3 regions of the Pectobacterium araliae genome follow, and region 3 is predicted to be linked to each of the others. Evidence: riboswitches for the same ligand, from Rfam matches in the RefSeq annotation. Region 3 holds a riboswitch; each other region holds the start of a gene.
What was found. Region 3 has a riboswitch for thiamine pyrophosphate ahead of thiC (phosphomethylpyrimidine synthase ThiC). Riboswitches for the same ligand answer to the same signal wherever they lie in the genome.
Positions count from the first base shown of each region.

Region 1 (8,125 bases), 1.1 Mb from region 3:
CACCGACCGACAAAGTCTTTATGCTGGAAGAAAACCTGCGCCCCGGCGAGTACATGAGCGCCTTTGAAGACGAGCACGGTACCTACATCATGAACTCCCGCGATCTGCGTGCCATTCAGCACGTTGAACGCCTGACGCAAATGCAGGTTCATTCGCTGAAAATCGAAGGCCGTACCAAGTCATTCTATTACTGTGCCCGTACCGCACAGGTGTATCGCCGCGCCATCGACGATGCTGTCGCGGGGAAACCGTTCGACCCGACGCTGCTGGAAACGCTGGAAGGCTTGGCGCACCGTGGCTACACAGAAGGCTTCCTGCGTCGCCACGTGCATGAAGATTACCAGAACTACGAATACGGCTACTCCGTTTCCGATCGTCAGCAGTTTGTCGGTGAATTCACCGGCGTGCGCCGCGATGGGCTGGCGGAAGTCAATGTGAAGAACAAATTTTCCTGCGGCGACAGCGTAGAGATGATGACGCCAAGCGGCAATATTCAATTCACCATCGAATCTATGCAGAATACCAAAGGACAGCCGACCGATGTGGCACCGGGTAACGGCCATATCGTCTATCTGCCCGTGCCGGACGATGTCTCGCTGGATTACGCGCTACTGCTGCGCAATCTGCCGGGCACCACCACGCGTAATCCTAACGCGGAATAAACCGGTAATACCGCCGGATGTCACGTACATCCGGCAATGCCTCCCACAAGGCAATCCTTCCTTGTAGTATGCTCCCCCCTTATCGACCTTTCCCAACCGCGAATCAGTACGTCAGCCGCCCGAAGGTATCGTTACAAAGCTCAGGGTTTTTTAACGAATATTAGAAACAGATCACATCAATTCGCTGGTCTTGTGGTTAGTATTGCATCGCTGAGAAAACATAGAACGAAAAATAAGCGTAGTGATACTACTAGGAACCACCTCCTTGGCCAGCTCAATCTCCCTTGAGCTGGCTTTTCTTTTGTGCGCCGGGCATGGCGCGTAGCGCCTTGACGGGCGCTGTCCGTTGACTGTAGTGGTCAAGGGGCGACTTGGCGGTGAAAGTCCTCTACACACCCGGCAAGGGGAAGTGTTAGCCGAACGGCAAGGGTGCCCACCGCGAGGTGGGATCTGAAGGAAGCTGAAGGCAAAATGCTGGCCTGACGAACAGGAAGCAGTTTAGGCGGCACAGCGGGGTAAGGTGGCAAATATCATCAAAGCCCAATACTTGCACAGAACGCTGTGACGTAAAGCTGACAGGCATAAGCAGGAAGGTCGCGCGAATTACCCCGGGAGGGCTGCACGTTTGCTTCAGGGCTACCGAGCGTCGAGAGGCGACGGGATGAACGTGCAGCAGTCAGCCGAAGCCGTAGTAGTGCTGCATAACTGGCAGCATGAAGGGCTGAACATGATTAACCGTGATTAGGACACCGATACTCGATGGGAATTAATGAGGCACAAGCGCAGAGCACTGCGGCCAGCGGCAGAGGAGACGGACAGTATCCGTCAGTGCTGCATGAGGGTGCTGAAATCCCCACGGCGGTCGGTGGGCAAACGAAAGCGGAAATGCCGTTGACGATGGAAACGGTGATAACGAGAGAGAACCTGATGCTGGCCTATCAGCGCGTGGTGGAAAACAACGGCGCGGCAGGGGTAGATAACCTGAAAGTGACGGAGTTGAAGCCGTGGCTGAAACAGAACTGGGCGAGTATCAGGCAGGCATTGATTACGGGCGCCTACCAGCCGCAGGCGATACGCAGAGTGGATATCCCAAAGCCGGACGGCGGCGTGAGAACCCTGGGTATCCCGACGGTAGTGGACAGGCTTATCCAGCAGGCGATAGCACAACAACTCAGTCCGGTCGTGGAGCCGCACTTCTGCGAATCGAGTTACGGGTTCAGAAGTAACCGCAATGCGTGGCAGGCAGTGCAACAGGCACAGCGCTACATACAAAGCGGGAAACGCTGGGTGGTCGATCTGGATCTGGAAAAGTTCTTTGACCGGGTGGATCATGACATTTTGATGTCACGTCTGGCGAGGCATGTCAGGGATAAACGGCTGTTGAAACTGATACGTCGCTACCTTGAAGCGGAAATGACGAACGGGTGCGAGACAGAGAAGCGAGGTAAGGGAATGCCGCAGGGCGGACCGTTGTCGCCGCTACTGTCGAACATTCTGCTGGATGAACTGGATAAAGAACTGGAGCGTCGAGGTCACAGCTTCTGTCGCTATGCGGATGACTGCAACATTTACGTGAGCAGTCGCAAAGCAGGCGAGCATATCTTTAGGGCAATCAGGGTGTACCTGAGAGACATACTGAAGCTAAAGGTCAATGAGCAGAAGAGTGCGGTGGCGCGACCGTGGGAGCGTAAGTTCCTGGGATACAGCGTGACACGGCACAAACAGACCCGACTGAAGATCGCAGGGAGCAGTGTCGAGAGGCTGAAGGAGAAGATCCGTAGCCTGACGACAGGGCACGCGACGAAATCAGTGAAAGGCGTAATCAATGAACTCACACCGATACTGCGAGGCTGGATGAGCTACTTCAGATACACGGAAGTAAAAGGAGTTCTGGAGAAGATTGACGGCTGGGTCAGGCGTAAACTGCGCAGTCTACTGTGGCGGCAATGGAAACGAACGTATACGCGAGCCCGAATGCTAATGCGAGCGGGCTTGTGTGAAAAGCGAGCGTGGAGGTCGGCGAGTAACCAGCGAGGAGCGTGGTGGAACGCGGGGTCGAGTCACATGAATGATGCGATAAAGACGGCGCAGTTCAGACGACTCGGCTTGATATCACTAGTGGAGCAGCAACGGCAGTTCCAGAGTTAACATGAACCGCCGTATGCGGAACCGCACGTACGGTGGTGTGAGAGGACGGCGGGAGTAATCTCGCCTCCTACTCGATCCTCCCGTTTACCCATTTCCCTACCGCAAACATTCACCGATTCTTCTGATGTCTACCTGCTAATTTAGTGTCTATGATTAACTGCAACGTTTCTGTCTTAACGACAACATCGCAGCCAGAGAAAGATGACATGGAAAAAAATCCAATCACGCTACTGATTTTGAATGGAAAAAGCGCGGGTAATGAAGAACTGCGCGAGGCCATCGATAAGCTACGCAAGGACGGCTATACGCTGCATGTCCGCGTGACCTGGGAATACGGTGATGCCAAACGCTATGTGGAAGAGGCGATTCAGCTCAACGCGGATAACGTGATCGCTGCCGGAGGCGACGGCACTGTCAATGAAGTCGCTGCGGCATTGGCGGTACAGCCGGAAGCGGTGCGTCCGTGTCTCGGAATTGTACCGTTAGGCACGGCTAATGATTTTGCCACCAGCTGTCAGATTCCAATGGAGATGTACAATGCGCTGACGCTGGCGATAAAAGGCCGCGCGACTGCGATTGATATCGCCAAGGTCAACGACAGCCATTATTTCATCAACATGGCGACGGGCGGATTCGCCACGCGTATTACCACCGAGACGCCAGCCAAGATGAAGGCCGCGCTGGGGAGTGCCTCTTACGTGCTGCACGCGCTTTTTCGCATGGACATGCTGCAAGCCGAACGCTGTGAAATTCGCGGGCCAGGTTTTCACTGGTCGGGGGATACGCTGGTTGTCGCGGCGGGAAATGGCCGTCAGGCAGGCGGCGGACAGCAGCTTTGCCCTGAAGCGCTGGTTAACGATGGGCTGCTGGAACTGAGCGTGCTGTCAGCAACCGAGCTGTTGCCCAATATGCTTCAGGCCTGGTTTACTGGCAGCGAAAACCAGAACATGATTTCCGCTACCTTGCCCTGGCTGGAGATCACCGCACCAGACGATATGACGTTTAATCTGGACGGCGAGCCACTTACCGCCAAACGCTTCCACATTGAGGTACTTCCCGCAGCGATCTCCTGTCGACTGCCGCCTCAGTGTTCGCTGTTGGAATAACGACGTGTTTGCTTATTCCCGCTTCAGGCGATTACTGTTTGCCAGATACAACGTCACCAGCAGCAGCAGGATCGCCGCGGAATAAATCAGCGTATCCGCTGGGCTTTTGTGATCGACAATAATCAGGCGAATAATGGCCGTAATGCCGATGTAGATAAAATAGCGCAGCGGGAAGTGATAGCCGGACTGAAAATACTTCACGATCAGCGCAATAAATTCAAAATAAAGGAAATAGATCACGATGCCTTCTATCAACTGATAGGAGGAATCTTTCTCGTTGGAGATCAGCAGCACTTTCGCCAGATGAAACGTTTCCTTGACCAAAAAAATAACCAGAATGGTCGCCAGCGCCAGCAGGCCGATATTGAGTATCGTCTGAAGCGCCTTGGCAGCCATCGCACTGCGAGCAGAACCTGCCATATGTTATCCATCCTATTTCACATTAACGCCAAGAATTCACTGCAAAATAACCGGCCAACCCGCGTACTGTCTATGACAAACACGCTTAATTTAGTTTGAAATTACTGACAAAGATGTCACGCAAAGTACAAGTCAATTTACTTATACCCGTCATACTTCAAGCTGAATGTGCGTTTTACCACCAGCGGTAGAAATGATGAACGGGGCCGATTCCGTGCCCGACCTCCAGCGTGTCGGCATGCTGTAACGCCTGCTGTAAATACGCCTTCGCGGCCTTAACCGTCTCGCCCCAGCTAGCGTGACGCGGTCGCAGTGCCGCTAACGCGGCAGACAGCGTGCAGCCGGTGCCGTGCGTATTGCGTGTATTCACACGCGGTGAGCTAAAGCGCTGCGGATCGGCCTGTCGACTGAACAGCCAGTCTGGGCTTTCCGCTTCGCTAAGGTGTCCGCCTTTCATCAGCACCGCCTGACAGCCCATCGCCAGCAGCGCTTCCCCCTGCTCACGCATTTCCCGCTCGTTGGTGGCCGATGACGTATTCAGCAGCGCAGCGGCCTCCGGCAGGTTCGGCGTAATCAGGGAAACCAGCGGCAGCAGCTCACGACGGATCGATTCCACCGCCTCGGGAGCCAGTAGCGGATCGCCACTTTTCGCCAGCATCACGGTGTCCAATACCACGAAAGGCACGGCGTAATGGCGCAGGCGCTCGGCAACGGCTTCGACAATATCGGTCTGCGCCAGCATACCAATCTTGGCGCTGTCGATACGCACATCGCTCAGCACGGAATCCAGTTGTGCCGCGACAAAATCCGGTTCAATTCGGTAGACGGACTGCACGCCACGCGTATTTTGCGCCACCAGCGCGGTAATGACCGACGTGCCGTAAGCACCCAGCGCGGAAAACGCTTTTAAATCCGCCTGAATCCCCGCACCGCCGCTCGGATCGGTGCCCGCAATCGTCAACGCATTGATACGTTTCATGCCAGTTCCTCCGCGCGCAGGGTATACAACCTATCGAGGAAATGGGGGATAAAACTGCCTGTACCTTGTGATGCTGAAGCTGCCTGCTGCCCCGCTAACGCCATGACATAACACGCCGCCGCCACGTGGGATAAGCGATCGCCGTCCAGAGAAGAAAAACCTGCGACCACCGCCGACAGCGCACAGCCCGTGCCGACTACCCGCGTCATCATGCTATCGCCGCCGGTTACCGCGATATCTCGCTCACCGTCCGTGACATAATCCACCACGCCGGTCACCGCAACAATCGTCCCCACTTGTCGAGCCAGCTCGCGTGCGGCAGGGAGCGCCGCCAGCGAATCATCAGCGCTATCGACACCCCGCCCCTGTGCGGCTAACCCCGCCAGCGCCATGATTTCAGACGCGTTGCCGCGGATCGCCGTCGGTTTCCATGTCAGCAGCTCTCGGCAAAATTCGGTACGAAAGGTTAAACCGCCTACGGCAACCGGATCGAGCACCCACGGCGTATCCACCTGATGTGCACTCTTTACCGCCGCTCGCATCGCATCGGCACGCGAGCGCTCCAGCGTCCCGACATTAATCAGCAGCGCATCGGCCACCGCGCTGAACTGCGCGGCTTCATCGGGATCGACCACCATCGCAGGCGACGCATTCAGCGCCAGCAGCACATTAGCAGTAAAAGATTGCACCACGTCGTTGGTCAAACAGTGCACCAGCGGTGAAGCAGAATGAAATTGGGTGAGCGATATTGCTGCCTGAGCGGCAGAAAAGTCGGCGGGTCGCGTGTTCATAAATCTCCCAACCGGCGTGGAAGAAGGCGGCAACCGGTGGGCATACCGTGACTTCCCTACGCTGGCATTATCCAGTTCAGGTGGTACGGGTATTTCTCAGCCTTCACAAAGAAGGGCACCCCGAGTCATTTAAAATCAAAATGTTGCGATTAATGTTTTATTAATCTTCGATCAGGATAATGCCAGTGGGCAGTATTGTAAATGGACATCCAATCCTACTAGTGTCCAGCGGATATTGACCTTATCCACAAGCAGTGGACTAAACAAGGTTCTGGTTCCCAAACAGTTCCTGACTGATATCACCACAGGTACTCTGAAGAATCAGCGAGTTATCTCCTTTCGCCAAAGAAGTCTGTATTCGATCAAATTTTTATTTTTTTGCGCATTATTGACATTGTCGCAAGCCTTGTCAGACAAGGCTTGCGCATTTATTAACCTTTCGCAATCTAAATTTAACCTCAAAATCAAGCCTTGTACTCAAAAGAATCTCAACTAAAATACACAGCATGTAGTGCATTAATGAAATTAATGCACTACATATAGATATCGCATTAATAACAGGCATAAAAAAACCGGATTCACAAATTGTGAATCCGGCTTATGAAGCATGACCACCATGAGTTTGCAGACTCATAACGTTTGTTAGCCTCACTTTCATTTCTACGGTTTGATTGTGCCGAGCTTGGATGGTCATGTAAATACCAATTAGTGCTCATAAGGAGCTACACATGACAATCTGTAATAAGTCTCATCGATACAATACGGCTTTCATTAACCTGCCAGATGACCAAGGTGGTGAGGGGCGGCATAAATGTTGTGGTTGTGGCTGCGCCTACGATCAAGGATACCAATCAGGTTTATCTCGAACGGAACAAGTCTGGGTAAATTTGCATGTTTTGCCTGATAGCCAAGCGGGCACTGTACGCCATAAAAGCCCGCAAGCAGCATTTGCTGAAGGCTATCGTGATGGTATGCGTGATTCCTATAGCTACGCTGGTTAATGTTGAATGAAGGGGCTTCATGCCCCTTCCGCTTTTAAGGGATAGAAATGGATAAACGTTACCAGGTTTTCGTAAGTTCAACTTTTACGGATTTGGAAGAGGAACGGAAACACGTTATACAGACGCTGATGGAAATGGATTGCATCCCAGCAGGAATGGAGTTATTCCCAGCAATCGATGAAGAGCAATGGGAATTCATAAAAAAAGTAATTGATGATTGTGATTATTATCTGCTGATCATTGGTGGACGATATGGCTCTGTCGCAGAGGACGGTTTAAGTTACACCGAAAAGGAATTCGATTATGCGGTCTCAAAAGGTTTACGTGTTGTTGTTTTAGTACATGAGAATCCGGAAAGTCTACCTTTAGCCAAATCTGAAAAAGACTCTGAGCTCAGAGAGAAGCTCACAGCATTCATAGAGAAGGCCTCAACCAATCGTCTCAGGAAAACATGGGCAACAGCTAAAGATTTACCTGGATTGGTCGCCTTAAGTATGAGTAAAACGATGAAAACTTATCCAGCAATCGGATGGGTGAGAGCCAATCTAACGTCTTCTGAAAATGACTTAAGAGCAATAGTTGATTTACAAAAAGAAAACGAACGGTTAAAAAACGAACTGAAAATGGCAACTTCGAGTCGCAACCAAACGCTTGACTTAAATCTAGCGGATTTCGATGATGTTTTCGATTTTAATTGCCAATCTACTTTTCCTAGAGGGCCACACACAACTGGTGGGATTAAAGTTTGGTCTGTGAGCATGGAATGGAAGGACATATTTCATACAATATCGCCCTACCTCACTAGACATTATCCCGAATCAAGTGTCTCAGCCACAATTGCCGAAACAGCGAAAAAAATCGCAGACAAAGGAGGCACATCCGCTAAAGTTTCCTCTCAGGATCTCAAGACGATAGGCATACAATTGCGCGCATATGATTTCATTAAAATTGAATATTTAAAAACGACTGATGGCAGCATGAATACATTCTGGTCATTAACAGAATCAGGACAGGTTGA
Region 1 is NZ_AP028908.1:3,116,506-3,124,630, forward strand. Features, by position in the region: gene yegQ (tRNA 5-hydroxyuridine modification protein YegQ) at 1-662, shown strand, start outside; gene ltrA (group II intron reverse transcriptase/maturase) at 1,422-2,810, shown strand; gene yegS (lipid kinase YegS) at 3,017-3,916, shown strand; gene psiE (phosphate-starvation-inducible protein PsiE) at 3,929-4,336, opposite strand; gene thiD (bifunctional hydroxymethylpyrimidine kinase/phosphomethylpyrimidine kinase) at 4,512-5,315, opposite strand; gene thiM (hydroxyethylthiazole kinase) at 5,312-6,106, opposite strand; TPP riboswitch at 6,143-6,239, opposite strand; gene AACH44_RS14200 (hypothetical protein) at 6,835-7,107, shown strand; gene AACH44_RS14205 (DUF4062 domain-containing protein) at 7,155-8,125, shown strand, end outside.
Region 1: it holds a riboswitch for thiamine pyrophosphate, as region 3 does, so the genes downstream of both, thiM (hydroxyethylthiazole kinase) here and thiC (phosphomethylpyrimidine synthase ThiC) in region 3, are expected to answer to the same signal.

Region 2 (8,125 bases), 1.1 Mb from region 3:
CGCGGCGAGTTCGATCAGCCTTAGCCGCTGCCAGCCGTGAATATCCAGCGACGTACAGAGTCGGTTATAGCGCTCGGCAACGTCCAGCATTGGGTTTTCCAACACTTTGATCGCATACGGAATGGCCATCAGCGCGTTGGTGAACACCACCAGTGCGTAAGGGGATTGCGGTAGCCCGATGCTGTTATTCAGCAGCAGGAAAAAGCCGGTTGCCAGCACAATGCCCGGCATGGCGAGGATGAGCATACCGCTCAGGTTCATCAACTGCCCGAACAGTGGCTTTTGGCGTAGCTTGAGCTCGCGACTGCTCCAGAGCAGCATCATGGTTAGCACCAGACACAGGAGTCCCGCGCCTAAGGCAATGCGCAGTGAGGTAAACAGCGTTTGCCAGAGCACAGGTTGTTGCAGGACGGAAACCAATGAGCGGTTCACACCATCGACCACCACGGCCAGCAAAGGAGGCACGACCAGCAGCAACAGCGCACCAATCAGCAGGCCGTCGGTGAGGCGGCTTAAGGCGCTATCCTGCGGGTTACGCCAGGCAAGCTGCTGTGTGCTGCCAACGGGCAGAATCCGTCCCAGCCGCTGGCTCAGCAGCACCAAACCGAGACAGCAGACCATCTGAATTAACGCCAGCAGTGCCGCGCGCCCCGGATCGTAATCAAAGCTTAATGCCTGATAAATAGCCAGCTCAATGGTGGTCGCCTGCGGGCCACCGCCCAGCGACAGCACCGTGGCAAAACTGGCAAAGCAGAGCATAAAAATCAATGCGCCAGTGGGTAAAATCTGCCTGCGCAGGGCGGGCCATTCCAACAAACGGAAATGCTGCCAGCTGTTCATACCCAGATTGGCGGCTAGCTGGCGCTGCTCGGTGGCAATACCTTCTAAGGATTGCAATAGCAGTCGGGTTGCCAGCGGCAGATTGAAGAACACATGCGCCAGCAAAATTCCCTGCAACCCATAGGGCGAAAACGTGTATTTCAGGTCAAACCAGCCCAGCGCAGAGGCCAGCCAGCCTTGTCTGCCATAAACGCTGAGCAGGCCAAAAACGGCTACCAATACGGGCAGCACCAGCGTCATCGCGCACAGGCGCAACAGCCAGCGATGGCCGGGAAAGCGCCGTCGATACAGCGCTCTGGCAAGGAAAATGGCTGGAGCGGTAGAAAACAGCGCAGAGAGAAAGGCCTGCCAGAAGGTAAACCGAATGACATGCCAGAGATAGCTGTCATGCCATAGCGTGCGCCACTGGCTTTCGGGCGCCTGTATCCACAGTGCGCCGAAAGCCAGTACGGCAACGGAAATTAACAGCGTGGTGGCCAGCAGCCCCGGCCACAGACGTCCGCCGATTAGTGGCTGACGGCGCGTTGCCATGCCTGAATCCACAGCGTCCTTTGGTCGGCAACATCTTGTGCGCTGAACTGCATGGCTTTCTCAGGCACGGCGAGCGTCGCGAAGCCCGCAGGCAGGTCGGTTTTCACCGCCGGATACATCCAATTCGTCGTCGGGATAGCCTGTTGGAAGGTTGGGCTCAGGATGAACTGCATAAAGCGTTTTGCCAACTCGGGATTTTTGCTGGAAGCCAACTGCCCGGCGATTTCGATTTGCAGGTAATGTCCTTCGCTAAAGGTCGCTGCGGCGTAGTTGTCTTTCTTCTCTTCGATGATGTGGTAGGCCGGCGATGTGGTGTAGCTCAACACCAGATCCGCTTCCCCTTTCAGGAACAAACCGTAGGCTTCACTCCAGCCTTTGGTGACGGTAACGGTTTTTTTCGCCAACTTCTGCCAGGCTTGTGGCGCATCGTCGCCGTACACTTTCTGCATCCATAACAACAAACCTAGCCCCGGCGTGCTGGTGCGCGGATCCTGATAGATCACTTTCCACGGTGCATTGCTGTCCACCAGTTCATGCAGGCTTTTCGGCGGGTTTTTCAGCGTGTCTTTGTTATACACAAACGCGAAATAGCCGTAGTCGTAAGGAACGAAGGTTTTATTGCTCCAGCCGCCCGGCACCGTAACCGCACGGGTGTCCTGACCGTGTGGCGCAAACAGGCCGGTTTGCTCCGCTGCCTGCAACAGGTTGTTGTCCAGTCCCAGAATGATGTCCGCTTTGCTGTTTTTGCCTTCCATACGCAGGCGGTTTAGCAGCGATGCGCCATCCTCCAGTGCGACAAAATTCAGTTCGCACTCACACTCTTTTTCAAACGCGGTCTTGATGACGGGGCCTGGACCCCACTCGGAAGCGAACGAATCATAGGTATAAACGGTAAGCGCAGGTTTGGCGAAAGCGGATGCTGAGAGCAGTAACAGACAAGGCAGGCTGGTTTTCAGCACGGTGGCTGAACGGTGTAATAATTGATTTAACACTTTGCACTCCTGAGAATCATAGGGTGGCAAAGGACTTCGAGGCAGCAATAAGCCGCACTCTCAAATCCCTTCGCCGGTATTAACCGGATCAGGTTCGACGGGTATCTTCTCAGCGAAAAATTTTCCGCACCCCGTTGAGAACGGCACATTGTAAAGGGTTAAGTCGGGCAGCGAAAGGCTCTCAGCGTTCCGGCGGCGCAAACCAGGCGGATTTAAAATCAAACCAGCCCAACATATTCATCCTGACGCCGCGCATACTGCGCTGCCCTTGAAGTTGCAGCCAGTGATGCAATAGCGGATGCAGTTGCCCGCTTTTGATGAGTTTTTCACTCCATTCTGCCATTGAGAGTGTGTTATTACGCCACTGCTGTGCGTCGGTATCCAGGTCGTCGTTCAGGCAATGTTGCACCAGTGGCAGCTCATAGAGCATCGCAAACAGAGAGAATTCGAGCGGCAGATAACAATTCAGGCTACCAAACCAGATATCGCTTTCGGCATTACCCTGATACCAATCTTCGTAGCTGATGGTCTGAACATGCAACGTGACGCCCTGCTGCGCCAGCAGCGTACGCATAATCTCGCTCAATATCCGGTATTCTGGGTGCTCCTGATAGAACGTGAGCGTGACGTCGGTTAGTCCTTTGGGTATGGACTGTGGCGTATCGGGGTGATGATGATGCCAGCGCGGTAGCAGGCTATAGGCCGGTGACCAGTCGCGCTGGTTACTGATATTGGCGTGGTTGAGCAGCGAAATAGGATTAAATACCTGCCTGAGCCATTGCTGAGTCTCTGGGCGCTTGTTCAGCGGCGAGCGTTTGTCGAACAACAGGAAATAACCGCCTTCTTCCATTCTACTTTCCAACTGTTCGTGACGAGAATTGTCGGACTGGAACTGAACGAAGACGGGCATTTCTTCCGGTTCGTCCGGTAGGACCCAGATGTTGACCTCATCAATCAGCGCCCGATAGCCAAAATAGTCATCGAAAGCGCGGATCTTCAATTGGCTGCTGTTATTGCGCACCACGGCATAAGGGCCGGTGCCAATCGGGTGTTGGGCGAAATTCGGCAGCGTTTGCCACTCTTGTGGCAGGATCATGGCGTGTACGCTGGCTAAAAGCCACGGCAACCACGTATCTGGGTTGTGTAAGCGGATATCAATCACAAACGGCATCGGTGAGGTCACGGCCTCAATATGGGAAAAGAGCGGAAGCGAGGTGAGGCGCGATAACGATGTGGTGATGTCGTCCATCGTGAGTTCACGACCATGATGGAAGCGGATGGCCGGACGCAGATAAAAGCGCCAGTGCAGAGGAGATAAACTCTGCCAGTGATGAGCCAGATCGGGTTTCAGTTCCCCATTTTCCTCATTTATATTGGTGAGTCCGCTGAATATTTGTCGCGCAATGTGCATTTCCGAGCGTCGCAGTGCCGAGCTGGGCAATAAATTGTGTAACGGGCGGTAGTAGAGGATGCGCAGAATGTGCTTTCCTTGCCGGAAGCTCCGTCCAAGGTGGGCGAGTAGCATCTGGCGCACCGCTTCTTTGTCACCGACCAACTGCACCAGTTGCTCAATACGATCTTGTTCCAGCAAATCTTCGGCACGCTGCTGTTGTAGCGCTAATCCGGTATACACAAAGGAAAGTTGCGAACGTTTTCCTCTTCCGGCTTCGGCTTGCCAGATGAGCCAGCCTGCTTGTTGCATGGCGTTCAATAACGAGCGGATATGGCGGCGTGAGCAATTCAACACACCGGTCAGCTCTTGCAGTGTGGTGTCGGTGGTTTGCCCCTGAAAGTGCTGCCACAGGCGGATGAACTGTTGTTGCAATCGAGGGGAAGACATAAAAGAGGAACTCCCTGCACTAAAGTCATCAATTTATCTTTCCCTATATTACGTCGATACTTTCTAACAAGGAAAGAGAGGAGGTGGCTTATGGCAATTTCCCGTTTGTCCCAGTTCTATCGAGCCTACTTATCGACCTGTAAAGCGAAGTGGTTGCGGTGGATGTCTACCCAACAGCGCATTGCATTACTACAGCAGGCGACGCAGTGGCACCTGAAAGACATGTCCGACGACGAATACCGTCATTGGTTCTAGGTGGTGTGAGGAAACGTATTCTGAGTAATGGTGATGTTTCACCAACCAGCGAGTTCTCTCGCTGGTTTTTTTTCGCTGTTTTTTCCAGCATGGGGATGTTAATCCGTTTCTGATAGAATCGGTGAAACAGGTACACCGTTTCTGGATGATGAAGATCGCCTATTTTTCTTCTCTGTCTGAGCAATTTTGTACAAATGACAAGAGGGTTAACGCGTGCATAAAAAGCTGGTTGCGCAAGAGCAGACACATTTCAGACACCTGGAGGCACTCGGTGGTCTGGATATGTTGCAGGCGCAGTACTACCAGCAGCGTTTTCCTCGTCATGTGCATGATACCTATTGCATTAGCGTGATTGAGCAGGGGGCTCAACGCTTTTATCGTTCTGGTGCTGAGCACGTTGCGCCCAAAGGCGACATCATTCTGGTGAATGCAGACGATGTGCACACGGGGAGTTCTGAGGTAGAAACGGGATGGGCCTATCGCGCTATTTATCCTCACCCTGACCTTTTTCGCTCAATTAATCAGGATCTTCAACGCGCAAAAGATGCCATTCCGTGGTTTTCTGATGCGGTGGTGCACGATCCAGGATTAGCGGAACAACTGCTCATGACCTTCGATATGCTTGCTCAGCCGGGCAATCTGTTACTGAAAGAAACGCTGCTGCTGTCGTCATTAACCTGGCTGACGATGCGCTATAGCAAGACGCGCCTGACGCCACAGACACTACCTGTTGCGACCCAAAATATACTGAATGTTAAAGCCTTTATGGACAGCTATCCCGAGAGAGAACTCGCTCTTGTTGAACTGGCAGCGCTCGCTGAGCTTAGCGTATGGCACTTCTTACGGCAGTTTAAAGCCGTTGTCGGTATCACCCCCCACGCTTATTTGATCCAGGCACGTTTGCGTAAGGCGAAAGATCTACTGCGTAAAGGTCACTCTATCCTCGATGTTTCGGTGCAGTGTGGTTTTACCGATCAGAGTCACTTCCACCGCCATTTCAGAAATTCGTTGGGATTGACGCCGGGCGAGTTTACTAAGGGTAATTCACTCTAAACGCTATCCCTATTCTGAGGGGAAGCAACTTTATCCAATACTATTAAAAACCGTTTTGTTAGTTTTTCGCTATCGATTTATTTCTGGTAGTGCAATGTTATATGGAAAACGCCGTAACCCGTTCATCGTCTGAATCAAAAGACACCGTTAGTCCGTGGAAGCATTTTATGACCGGCGTGGTTGAAATGCTTCCACTCTGTTTATCCGTGGTGCCCTGGGGCATTCTGGCTGGTTCTATGGCTATTCAATCGGGATTATCTGTCGGACAAAGTATTGGGATGTCCGCGATTATTTTTGCGGGAGCAGCGCAGTTAGTCTCACTAGGGCTGCTTATGTCTGGCGCGAATGTCGTGACGTTATTAATCTCCGTTTTCTTTATCACCGCACAGCATCTTATTTACGGACTGACGTTACGTGAATATGTTTCAACGTTGAGATTAAGCAAGCGACTTCCTATCGGATATCTATTGTCCGATGAGCTTTTTGCACTCAGTGAAAAGAAAGACAGGAAGAACAATGTCAGTGCCAGTTATTTAATTGGTGCGGGATTCACCTTTTATATTTTCTGGAATATCTTCAGTATTCTTGGCGTGGTCATGGCGTCATCTGTGCCGGATTTGGATAAATATCACCTTGATTACTCTATCGTTGCTACGTTCATTACCATCGTTGTGCCGATGATAAAAAAGATCAGCACCTTCTCTGGTGTCCTATTCTCCCTGCTTCTGTCAATGCTATTGACCTATTTCAAGATAGAAGGTGCCATCGCGATTGCGGGTGTCGGTGGTATGTTTTTCTCTGTGTTTATTGCGTCCGTGCTTAAGGAAGAAAAATGAGTTGGTTATTGATATTTGTTCTGGCAGGGATCGTGTTTTTTAATCGCTATATTTTTCTCGAACCCGCTGTACCGGTAAAAATCCCTGTTTTACTGCATCGTGCGTTAAAGTATTCAGCTCCCTGTTTACTCACGGCAATTTGTGGGCCGATTATTTTAATGGAACACGGCGTTATCCGCGCTTTTCCTGATAATCCGTATTTTCTCGGCGCGATGGTGAGCATCGTGATTTCATTTTTTATCAGAAATATTGTGGTCGCTGTGCTTTTGAGTATGTTGGCGTTCTATATCATTGCCGCCTTGCTTTAGCGCTTAATGTAATCGAGTAGGAGGCGAGATTACTCCCGCCGTCCTCTCACACCACCGTACGTGCGGTTCCGCATACGGCGGTTCATGTTAACTCTGGAACTGCCGTTGCTGCTCCACTAGTGATATCAAGCCGAGTCGTCTGAACTGCGCCGTCTTTATCGCATCATTCATGTGACTCGACCCCGCGTTCCACCACGCTCCTCGCTGGTTACTCGCCGACCTCCACGCTCGCTTTTCACACAAGCCCGCTCGCATTAGCATTCGGGCTCGCGTATACGTTCGTTTCCATTGCCGCCACAGTAGACTGCGCAGTTTACGCCTGACCCAGCCGTCAATCTTCTCCAGAACTCCTTTTACTTCCGTGTATCTGAAGTAGCTCATCCAGCCTCGCAGTATCGGTGTGAGTTCATTGATTACGCCTTTCACTGATTTCGTCGCGTGCCCTGTCGTCAGGCTACGGATCTTCTCCTTCAGCCTCTCGACACTGCTCCCTGCGATCTTCAGTCGGGTCTGTTTGTGCCGTGTCACGCTGTATCCCAGGAACTTACGCTCCCACGGTCGCGCCACCGCACTCTTCTGCTCATTGACCTTTAGCTTCAGTATGTCTCTCAGGTACACCCTGATTGCCCTAAAGATATGCTCGCCTGCTTTGCGACTGCTCACGTAAATGTTGCAGTCATCCGCATAGCGACAGAAGCTGTGACCTCGACGCTCCAGTTCTTTATCCAGTTCATCCAGCAGAATGTTCGACAGTAGCGGCGACAACGGTCCGCCCTGCGGCATTCCCTTACCTCGCTTCTCTGTCTCGCACCCGTTCGTCATTTCCGCTTCAAGGTAGCGACGTATCAGTTTCAACAGCCGTTTATCCCTGACATGCCTCGCCAGACGTGACATCAAAATGTCATGATCCACCCGGTCAAAGAACTTTTCCAGATCCAGATCGACCACCCAGCGTTTCCCGCTTTGTATGTAGCGCTGTGCCTGTTGCACTGCCTGCCACGCATTGCGGTTACTTCTGAACCCGTAACTCGATTCGCAGAAGTGCGGCTCCACGACCGGACTGAGTTGTTGTGCTATCGCCTGCTGGATAAGCCTGTCCACTACCGTCGGGATACCCAGGGTTCTCACGCCGCCGTCCGGCTTTGGGATATCCACTCTGCGTATCGCCTGCGGCTGGTAGGCGCCCGTAATCAATGCCTGCCTGATACTCGCCCAGTTCTGTTTCAGCCACGGCTTCAACTCCGTCACTTTCAGGTTATCTACCCCTGCCGCGCCGTTGTTTTCCACCACGCGCTGATAGGCCAGCATCAGGTTCTCTCTCGTTATCACCGTTTCCATCGTCAACGGCATTTCCGCTTTCGTTTGCCCACCGACCGCCGTGGGGATTTCAGCACCCTCATGCAGCACTGACGGATACTGTCCGTCTCCTCTGCCGCTGGCCGCAGTGCTCTGCGCTTGTGCCTCATTAAT
Region 2 is NZ_AP028908.1:651,177-659,301, forward strand. Features, by position in the region: gene thiP (thiamine/thiamine pyrophosphate ABC transporter permease ThiP) at 1-1,371, opposite strand, end outside; gene thiB (thiamine ABC transporter substrate binding subunit) at 1,347-2,330, opposite strand; TPP riboswitch at 2,411-2,507, opposite strand; gene sgrR (HTH-type transcriptional regulator SgrR) at 2,545-4,203, opposite strand; gene sgrT (glucose uptake inhibitor SgrT) at 4,294-4,458, shown strand; gene AACH44_RS02960 (AraC family transcriptional regulator) at 4,672-5,511, shown strand; gene AACH44_RS02965 (AzlC family ABC transporter permease) at 5,613-6,347, shown strand; gene AACH44_RS02970 (AzlD domain-containing protein) at 6,344-6,655, shown strand; gene ltrA (group II intron reverse transcriptase/maturase) at 6,743-8,125, opposite strand, start outside.
Region 2: it holds a riboswitch for thiamine pyrophosphate, as region 3 does, so the genes downstream of both, thiB (thiamine ABC transporter substrate binding subunit) here and thiC (phosphomethylpyrimidine synthase ThiC) in region 3, are expected to answer to the same signal.

Region 3 (8,125 bases):
GTTGCTGATGTGCAGTGAGTCATCGTCGGCAAGCAGTAGCGTGCCGACCCCAGCGGCAGCCAGATAGAGCGAGGCGGGCGCCCCCAGCCCACCCAGCCCAACCAGCAGAACGCGGGCGGCTTTGAGTTTCTCCTGACCTTCCGGGCCAATATCCTCCAGCATCAGTTGACGGCTATAGCGCATGAATTCGCTATCGCTCAGTCCGGCAGGCGCTGGATGGTGAGTCGTTACCATGTCATGCCTCCCGTCCTTCAATCATTTTGAGCAGCGTCGTGGTGGCCTGCCGCCAGTCTGGTGCCTGAGTAATGGCGCTGACGACGGCAATGCTGCCGACGCCCGTTGCCAGCACCGCAGGTACTCTGTCGATGCTGATGCCGCCAATTGCAACTGTAGGAAAACGGTCTTGCAGATCGGTTATGTGCCGCGTTAGTTCAGCCAGCCCCTGCGGCGCTGATGGCATATCCTTGGTTTGCGTGGGGAAAATATGCCCCAGCGCAATATAGGACGGATTGATCGCCACCGCGCGTGCCAGTTCACGATCGTCATGCGTAGAGACGCCTAAGCGCAGACCCGCTTTTTTAATGGCGGCCAGATCGGCAGTATCCAGGTCTTCCTGACCCAGATGTACGCCGTATGCCTGATGTTTTACCGCTAATTTCCAGTAGTCATTGATGAAGAGCTGCGCCTGATAGCGGCGACCCAATGCGATCGCCTGGATCACATCGGCTTCGGTTTGTTCATCTGCCCGATCTTTGATCCTGAGCTGGATCGTGTTCACCCCGACGCTGAGTAATCGCTCGATCCACTCCACGCTATCGACGACGGGATAAAGCCCCAGCCGCTGTGCCGTTGGGGCAAAAGGCGTCGAGCCCGTCATTTGCTTTCCTCGGTTTGTAGGCTGGTGGCGCTGTGATAAAGCTCGCTACCGCGCGAGCGGAATTCTTGCGACATCTGCGCCATACCCACTTCAACTGGTTTGGCTTCTGCTTCCTGTTTCGCGGCGTAGTCGCGTACTTCCTGTGAGATTTTCATCGAGCAGAATTTAGGGCCGCACATGGAACAGAAGTGGGCGACTTTGCCGGATTCCTGGGGCAGCGTTTCATCGTGGTAGGCGCGTGCGGTTTGCGGATCGAGCGCCAGATTGAACTGATCTTCCCAGCGGAATTCAAAGCGCGCTTTTGACATGGCGTTATCACGGATCTGCGCGCCGGGATGGCCTTTCGCCAGATCGGCGGCATGGGCGGCGATCTTATAGGTAATCAGCCCCTGTTTGACGTCTTCTTTGTTCGGCAAACCAAGATGCTCTTTCGGTGTGACGTAACAGAGCATCGCGCAGCCAAACCAGCCGATCATGGCAGCACCGATGCCAGAGGTGAAGTGATCGTAACCCGGTGCGATATCGGTCGTCAGCGGGCCGAGCGTATAGAATGGCGCTTCGTGGCAGTGTTCCAGCTCTTCGGTCATGTTGCGGCGGATCATCTGCATCGGAACGTGGCCGGGGCCTTCGATCATCACCTGTACGTCATATTCCCAGGCAATTTTGGTCAGCTCACCTAACGTATGCAGTTCGGCAAATTGGGCTTCGTCGTTGGCATCCTGAATGGAGCCGGGACGTAAGCCGTCACCCAGCGACAGCGCGACGTCATAAGCCGCACAGATTTCACAAATTTCGCGGAAATGTTCGTACAGGAAGCTCTCTTTGTGATGCGACAGGCACCACTTCGCCATAATGGAACCGCCACGTGAGACGATGCCAGTCAGGCGTTTGGCGGTCATCGGCACATAGCGCAGCAGCACGCCCGCGTGGATGGTGAAATAGTCCACGCCCTGTTCCGCCTGCTCCAGCAGCGTATCGCGGAACATCTCCCAGTTCAGGTTTTCCGCCACGCCGTTCACTTTTTCCAGCGCCTGATAGATCGGTACTGTCCCGATGGGTACGGGGCTGTTACGCAGAATCCACTCGCGCGTTTCGTGAATATAGCGGCCAGTCGAGAGATCCATCACGGTATCCGCGCCCCAGCGGGTAGACCAGACCAGTTTTTCCACTTCTTCTTCGATGGAAGATGTCACGGCGGAGTTGCCGATATTGGCGTTAACCTTCACCAGAAAATTACGGCCGATAATCATCGGTTCCGATTCGGGGTGATTGATGTTTGAGGGAATAATGGCACGCCCGGCAGCCACTTCCTGACGGACAAATTCCGGCGTGATGTTTTCCGGCAGGAGAGCGCCGAAACTTTGCCCCGGATGCTGCTGGCGTAGCACCTCGCCGCGGATACGCTCGCGTCCCATATTTTCGCGAATGGCGATAAATTCCATTTCAGGCGTAATCATGCCCTGCCGCGCATAGTGGAGCTGGGTGACGCGTTTTCCTGCTTTGGCACGCAGCGGACGTGGCAGGTGTTCGAAACGCAGATGATCCAGACCCGCATCCGCCAGACGCTGTTGGGTGAAGTCGGAGCTGACGCCGGATAACGCTTCGGTGTCGTGACGTTCTGCAATCCAGCTGGCGCGCAGCTTCGCTAGCCCAACGCGGACATCGGGTTGCGCAGCCGGATCGCCATAAGGCCCTGACGTATCGTAAACCGGGATTGGCTCATTGGGTTCGTATTGGGGGTTGTCTTTACTGCCGCCAAGTAACGTCGGGCTAAGCTGAATCTCCCGCATCGGTACGTGGATGTCGTCACGTGAGCCTGTAAGGTAAATGCGTTTGGAATTGGGAAAGGCGGTTCCCTGTAAGGTTTCAATAAACTGCTGGGCGGCGGCACGCTGTTCACGGCGACCAGATTTGGATGCTGTAGATAACTCTGTCTTTACCGACGAGGTTTTTATAGACAAGGGTTCTGTAGACATAGCAAGTTCCTGTAAGACGTAAAGGGAAGATTGCTTGTCTGGAGCCGGAGGGAGTAATAATGATATTGAGCGTCAGAGCAGGTATGTGGGAATACACAGCCTTGGGCTCAATGAAGTGCATTACTCTTGTTCCCTTCGCAGGTATTAACCCGATCAGGTTCCGCGGATCCCGAATTAACGGTCTCAGCCTGTGCGCTCATAAGTTTCGTCATAACGATTGATTTCGTAAAACAAAACACGAGCACGCTAGGCACTCCGACAAGATTTGCCCGTCTGTTAAACGGGTCAATAAAACCCCTACACTGTATGTCGGCAAAACGCGGATGTCAAAGCGTGCCGCTTTTGCCTTTCCAGTGTGTGATGATGTTCTTAAATAACGTCAAATGACGACTAGTTATCGTAAACCTGCTTGATCATGTTGTCTTCTAACGTAAAACGCTCTTCTAATGCTTCGCCGACGCTGGAAAGTGCCTGCTGGAATTCGAGGCAGTTATCATGGTCAATGGCTGCCGCCAGATGGCTATCGTAAAACGTCATAATTTGCTGCGTATTATTTTGCAGGGCGAGGTCGAGCTGGGTGGAAAGCGCTAAGACTTGTTCGCTGTGCGTCGCGGCTTCATGCAGCATCTTTTCGTATAAATGAAAGTGCCCAGTAGAAAGATAGTCCACCAGATTCTGGCAAAAATTATCCAATGCCTCTTCATCCAAAAGAGAAAGCGTTTCCTTGTTCGGCTTGATGCCAACCAGATGATAGTAAGCCACCAGAAGCTGCTTACGCGCTTGTAGCCATTGGTCGATTAACGCATTATTGCCACCAACGTATTCAGTCAGACTTTGTAGCTGGTTTAGCATTGTTGACTCCGTGAACGGTAAGAAATAACTGAAATCCCAGTTATAAAACTTATGTAATCACTCTGAATGTAAAATGCCAGTGAAGTGGCAGTGGAGCAATAAAAAGATATGGAACAGACGCTAAAAGGTGATGAAACCGGCTGGTGGGTAGTGAGCGATGCAGTACAAATCTGGCTACCCCAAGGAGAATTACCGCGCGGAACGGCGACGGCGTGGTCGTTACAGGGGAAAGTAGCTCGTCAAATCGGTGAATGGCAAGGGCAGCTTGTCTGGCTGGTTTGCCAGGGGCGGGATACTGGCATGGTATCGGTTCGCCAACTGCTCGATCAAGACGCGGGCTTATTCCAACTGGCGGGGCGAGGCGTACAACTTGCTGAATTCTATCGCTCCCATCGCTTTTGTGGTTACTGCGGCCATGAAATGGTGCGGAGCAAAACGGAGCTGGCGTGCTTATGTCACCACTGCAGAGAACGCTATTATCCGCAGATCGCGCCTTGTATCATCGTCGCGATTCGCCGTGGTGATGAAATTTTGCTAGCGCAGCATAATCGGCATCGCGGGAACATGTACACCGTGCTGGCTGGGTTTGTGGAAGTGGGCGAAACACTAGAACAGACGGTTGTACGTGAGGTGATGGAAGAGAGCCAAATTCAGATAAAAAACCTGCGTTACGTGAGTTCGCAGCCTTGGCCATTCCCTCATTCGCTGATGATGGCATTTACAGCCGATTATGCGGGTGGAGACATCAAGCACGATCCGAAAGAGTTGCGTGACGCAGACTGGTTCCGCTATGACCAACTTCCGCTGTTGCCTCCGCTGGGCACCGTGGCACGTCGACTTATCGAAGATACAGTAGTGTTGTGCCGTGCTCATCACGAGAACGAAGGCTGACGTGGTACTATTTACGCTAATTAATGTGTTGGTTTCATAACACGTTCGTTTTATAACGCATCCGCTTCATCACATCTATCTGGTATAGAACCGTCGTGAGGCTGAAAGGAAGAGAACATGACCGACCTGAAAAATGATCGCTATTTGCGGGCGTTATTGCGCCAACCTGTCGATGTCACCCCGGTGTGGATGATGCGTCAGGCGGGGCGCTATCTACCGGAATATAAGGCAACGCGTGCGCAGGCGGGTGATTTTATGTCACTGTGCAAAAATGCAGAGCTGGCGTGTGAAGTCACACTACAACCTTTACGGCGTTATGCGCTGGACGCTGCGATCCTGTTCTCTGACATTCTCACTATCCCTGATGCCATGGGTTTAGGGCTTTATTTTGACGCGGGGGAAGGTCCACGTTTTCACTCTCCCATCACGTCGCATGCCGATGTGGTTAAACTGCCTGTTCCCGATCCAGAACAGGAACTCGGGTATGTGATGAACGCGGTGCGGACGATCCGTAAAAACCTCGCCGGTGACGTGCCGCTTATCGGTTTCTCGGGTAGTCCGTGGACACTGGCCACCTATATGGTGGAAGGCGGTAGCAGCAAGGCGTTTACCGTCATCAAGAAAATGATGTTCGCTGAGCCTAAAACGCTGCACCTGTTGCTGGATAAACTGGCAGATAGCGTCATTCTTTATCTCAACGCGCAGATTCGCGCGGGTGCGCAGGCGGTGATGGTGTTCGATACTTGGGGTGGCGCGCTGAGTGGACGAGACTACAAAGAGTTCTCCCTGCATTACATGCATAAAATCGTGGATGGTTTACAGCGCGAGAATGAAGGTCGCCGAGTGCCCGTGACGCTCTTCACCAAGGGCGGAGGGCAGTGGCTGGAGGCGATGGCAGCAACAGGCTGCGATGCGCTGGGGCTGGACTGGACGAGTGACATTGCCGATGCACGCCGTCGTGTAGGCGATAAAGTTGCGCTACAGGGAAATATGGACCCCTCAATGTTATATGCCGATCCGGCACGGATCGAGCAGGAAGTCGCCTCGATCCTCGCTGGGTTTGGGCAAGGCAATGGACATATTTTCAATCTGGGCCACGGCATTCATCAGGATGTGCCGCCGGAGCATGCGGGCGTTTTTGTTGAGGCCGTGCATCGGTTGTCCCGCGCTTATCACGCATGATTCACAGGAGGTGATGTGATTGATACACAACAGCTGCGGGCCGAACAGCTGGCCCGCGCTTCTGATGTGATTCGGTACGACGATCTACCTTTTGAACAGCCTGCGTTTATCGCGGGCGCGGATGTTGGCTTTGAGCAAGAAGGTTCGGTCACTCGCGCCGCAATTGCGGTAATGCGCTATCCTTCGTTAGAACTGGTAGAATACAGGATTGCGCGTATCAGCACGACAATGCCCTATATCCCCGGCTTTCTTTCGTTTCGTGAATGTCCTGGGCTGCTCGCTGCGTGGGCGTTGCTTGAACAGAAACCGGATCTGCTGTTTGTCGATGGGCATGGGATTTCCCATCCGCGTCGTCTCGGCGTTGCCAGCCATTTTGGTCTGCTCGTTGACATTCCCACGATTGGCGTGGCGAAAAGTCGGCTTTGTGGCCGATTTGAGCCGTTGGCTGAGAGTGTCGGTAGCCAACAGCCCTTGCTGGATAAGAGTGAGCAGATTGGTTGGGTATGGCGTAGCAAAGCGCGCTGTAATCCGCTGTTTGTGGCAACAGGGCATCGGATCAGTCAGGATAGTGCATTGCACTGGGTGCAATCTTGTATGCGCGGCTACCGTTTACCGGAGCCGACCCGTTGGGCTGATGCTGTCGCATCGAATCGTCCCGCATTTGTGCGTTGGCAGCGGCTGCAAGCGGCTAGCGTATTGTCGTAAAACTTTAGGAATTCAGGCATAGGGCGTCACTGTGATTTCAGGTACACTGCCGTCCGTCGCCGTTAATGAGCATAAAAATGTTACGTAACCCCATTCATTTACGTCTGGAAAAGTTGGCGAGCTGGCAACATGTCACTTTCATGGCATGTCTTTGTGAACGTATGTATCCAAATTACCACGAATTTTGTCGTCAAACAGAATTCGGAGACGCGATGGTTTACCGCCGCATTCTCGATTTGGTATGGGAAACATTAGTTGTTAAAGATGCGAAGGTTAATTTCGATAACCAGTTGGAAAAGCTGGAAGAAGCGGTTCCCGCCGCGGAAGATTACGATCTTTACGGTGTTTACCCGGCTATTGATGCCTGCATCGCACTGGGTGAGCTGATTCATTCGCGCTTAAGCGGTGAAACGCTGGAACATGCGATAGCCATCAGTGAAGCGTCCATCCGTACGGTTGCTATGTTGGAAATGACGCAGGCTGGCAAAGAAATGACCGACGACGAGCTCAAGATTTTGCCTGCGATTGAAGAAGAATGGGACATCCAATGGGAGATTTTTCGCCTGTTGGCGGCCTGTGAAGAACGCGATATTGAGCTGATCAAAGGGCTCCGTTCCGATCTGCGCGAGGCCGGAAGTAGTAACATCGGGATAAATTTGCATCAATAACGCGATAAAACGTGATTTAAGGCCTGAAATGGCCTGTCTTAAGGCTTCACATTCGCACCCTGTCTGGTCTACATTTGGGGGGCGTAAAAAAAGTGGCTGTCGGTGCGTGTATGCAGGAGAGTGCTACTACACCCTAAAACGGGAAAGGGCATATCCGTCGCACTCGATGCTTAGCAAGCGATAAACACACTGTAAGGATAACTTATGAATAAGACTCAACTGATTGATGTAATTGCGGACAAAGCTGATCTGTCAAAAGCACAGGCTAAAGCAGCTCTGGAATCAACTTTGGCGGCAATTACCGAGTCTCTGAAAGAAGGTGATGCAGTACAATTAGTTGGTTTTGGTACGTTTAAAGTGAACCATCGTAATGAGCGCACTGGCCGCAACCCACAAACCGGTAAAGAAATCAAAATTGCTGCTGCCAACGTGCCAGCGTTTGTTTCTGGCAAGGCTCTGAAAGACGCTGTTAAATAAGCCCATGCCGGTTAAAAGTTTAAGCAGAGGGGCGTTTTCGCCCCTTTTGCTTTTACGAAGTTTGTGTGGCGCAGGCCTCGTGCTTATAGCCGTGGTAGCTTGTAGTAGCCGCACCGCACCGCCGGAAGTGTTCGCTAGCGGTTACGTTGCCGATCGTGGTGTTGTGCGTTTGTGGCGTAAGGATGATGCGCAGAATACGACGGCACTGACCACCGTGTACAACCCGCTTCAGGGCAATGCACTGGTGGTGACGCGCTATACATTCCAGCAGGATAAGCTACGCGAGATACAGCGTAATCAGCTCGGAGCGCAGCAAGAAGATGTACGTTTGCGCTTTGCAGAAGATGGAACTGTCAGCTTTATGCAGCGGCAGTTGGCTGAAAGACGTGAAGCGGTATCCGATGATGATGTTGCACTCTACCAGTTTGATGCTAAACGTATGCTGGAACTGAGTGATGTCTTGCGTGCAGGCAAGGTTATGCTAAAGCAAGGGAAAT
Region 3 is NZ_AP028908.1:4,209,851-4,217,975, reverse strand. Features, by position in the region: gene AACH44_RS19160 (HesA/MoeB/ThiF family protein) at 1-234, opposite strand, end outside; gene thiE (thiamine phosphate synthase) at 236-877, opposite strand; gene thiC (phosphomethylpyrimidine synthase ThiC) at 874-2,853, opposite strand; TPP riboswitch at 2,967-3,121, opposite strand; gene rsd (sigma D regulator) at 3,244-3,705, opposite strand; gene nudC (NAD(+) diphosphatase) at 3,814-4,596, shown strand; gene hemE (uroporphyrinogen decarboxylase) at 4,714-5,778, shown strand; gene nfi (deoxyribonuclease V) at 5,794-6,483, shown strand; gene AACH44_RS19125 (YjaG family protein) at 6,561-7,151, shown strand; gene hupA (nucleoid-associated protein HU-alpha) at 7,356-7,628, shown strand; gene AACH44_RS19115 (DUF1481 domain-containing protein) at 7,633-8,125, shown strand, end outside.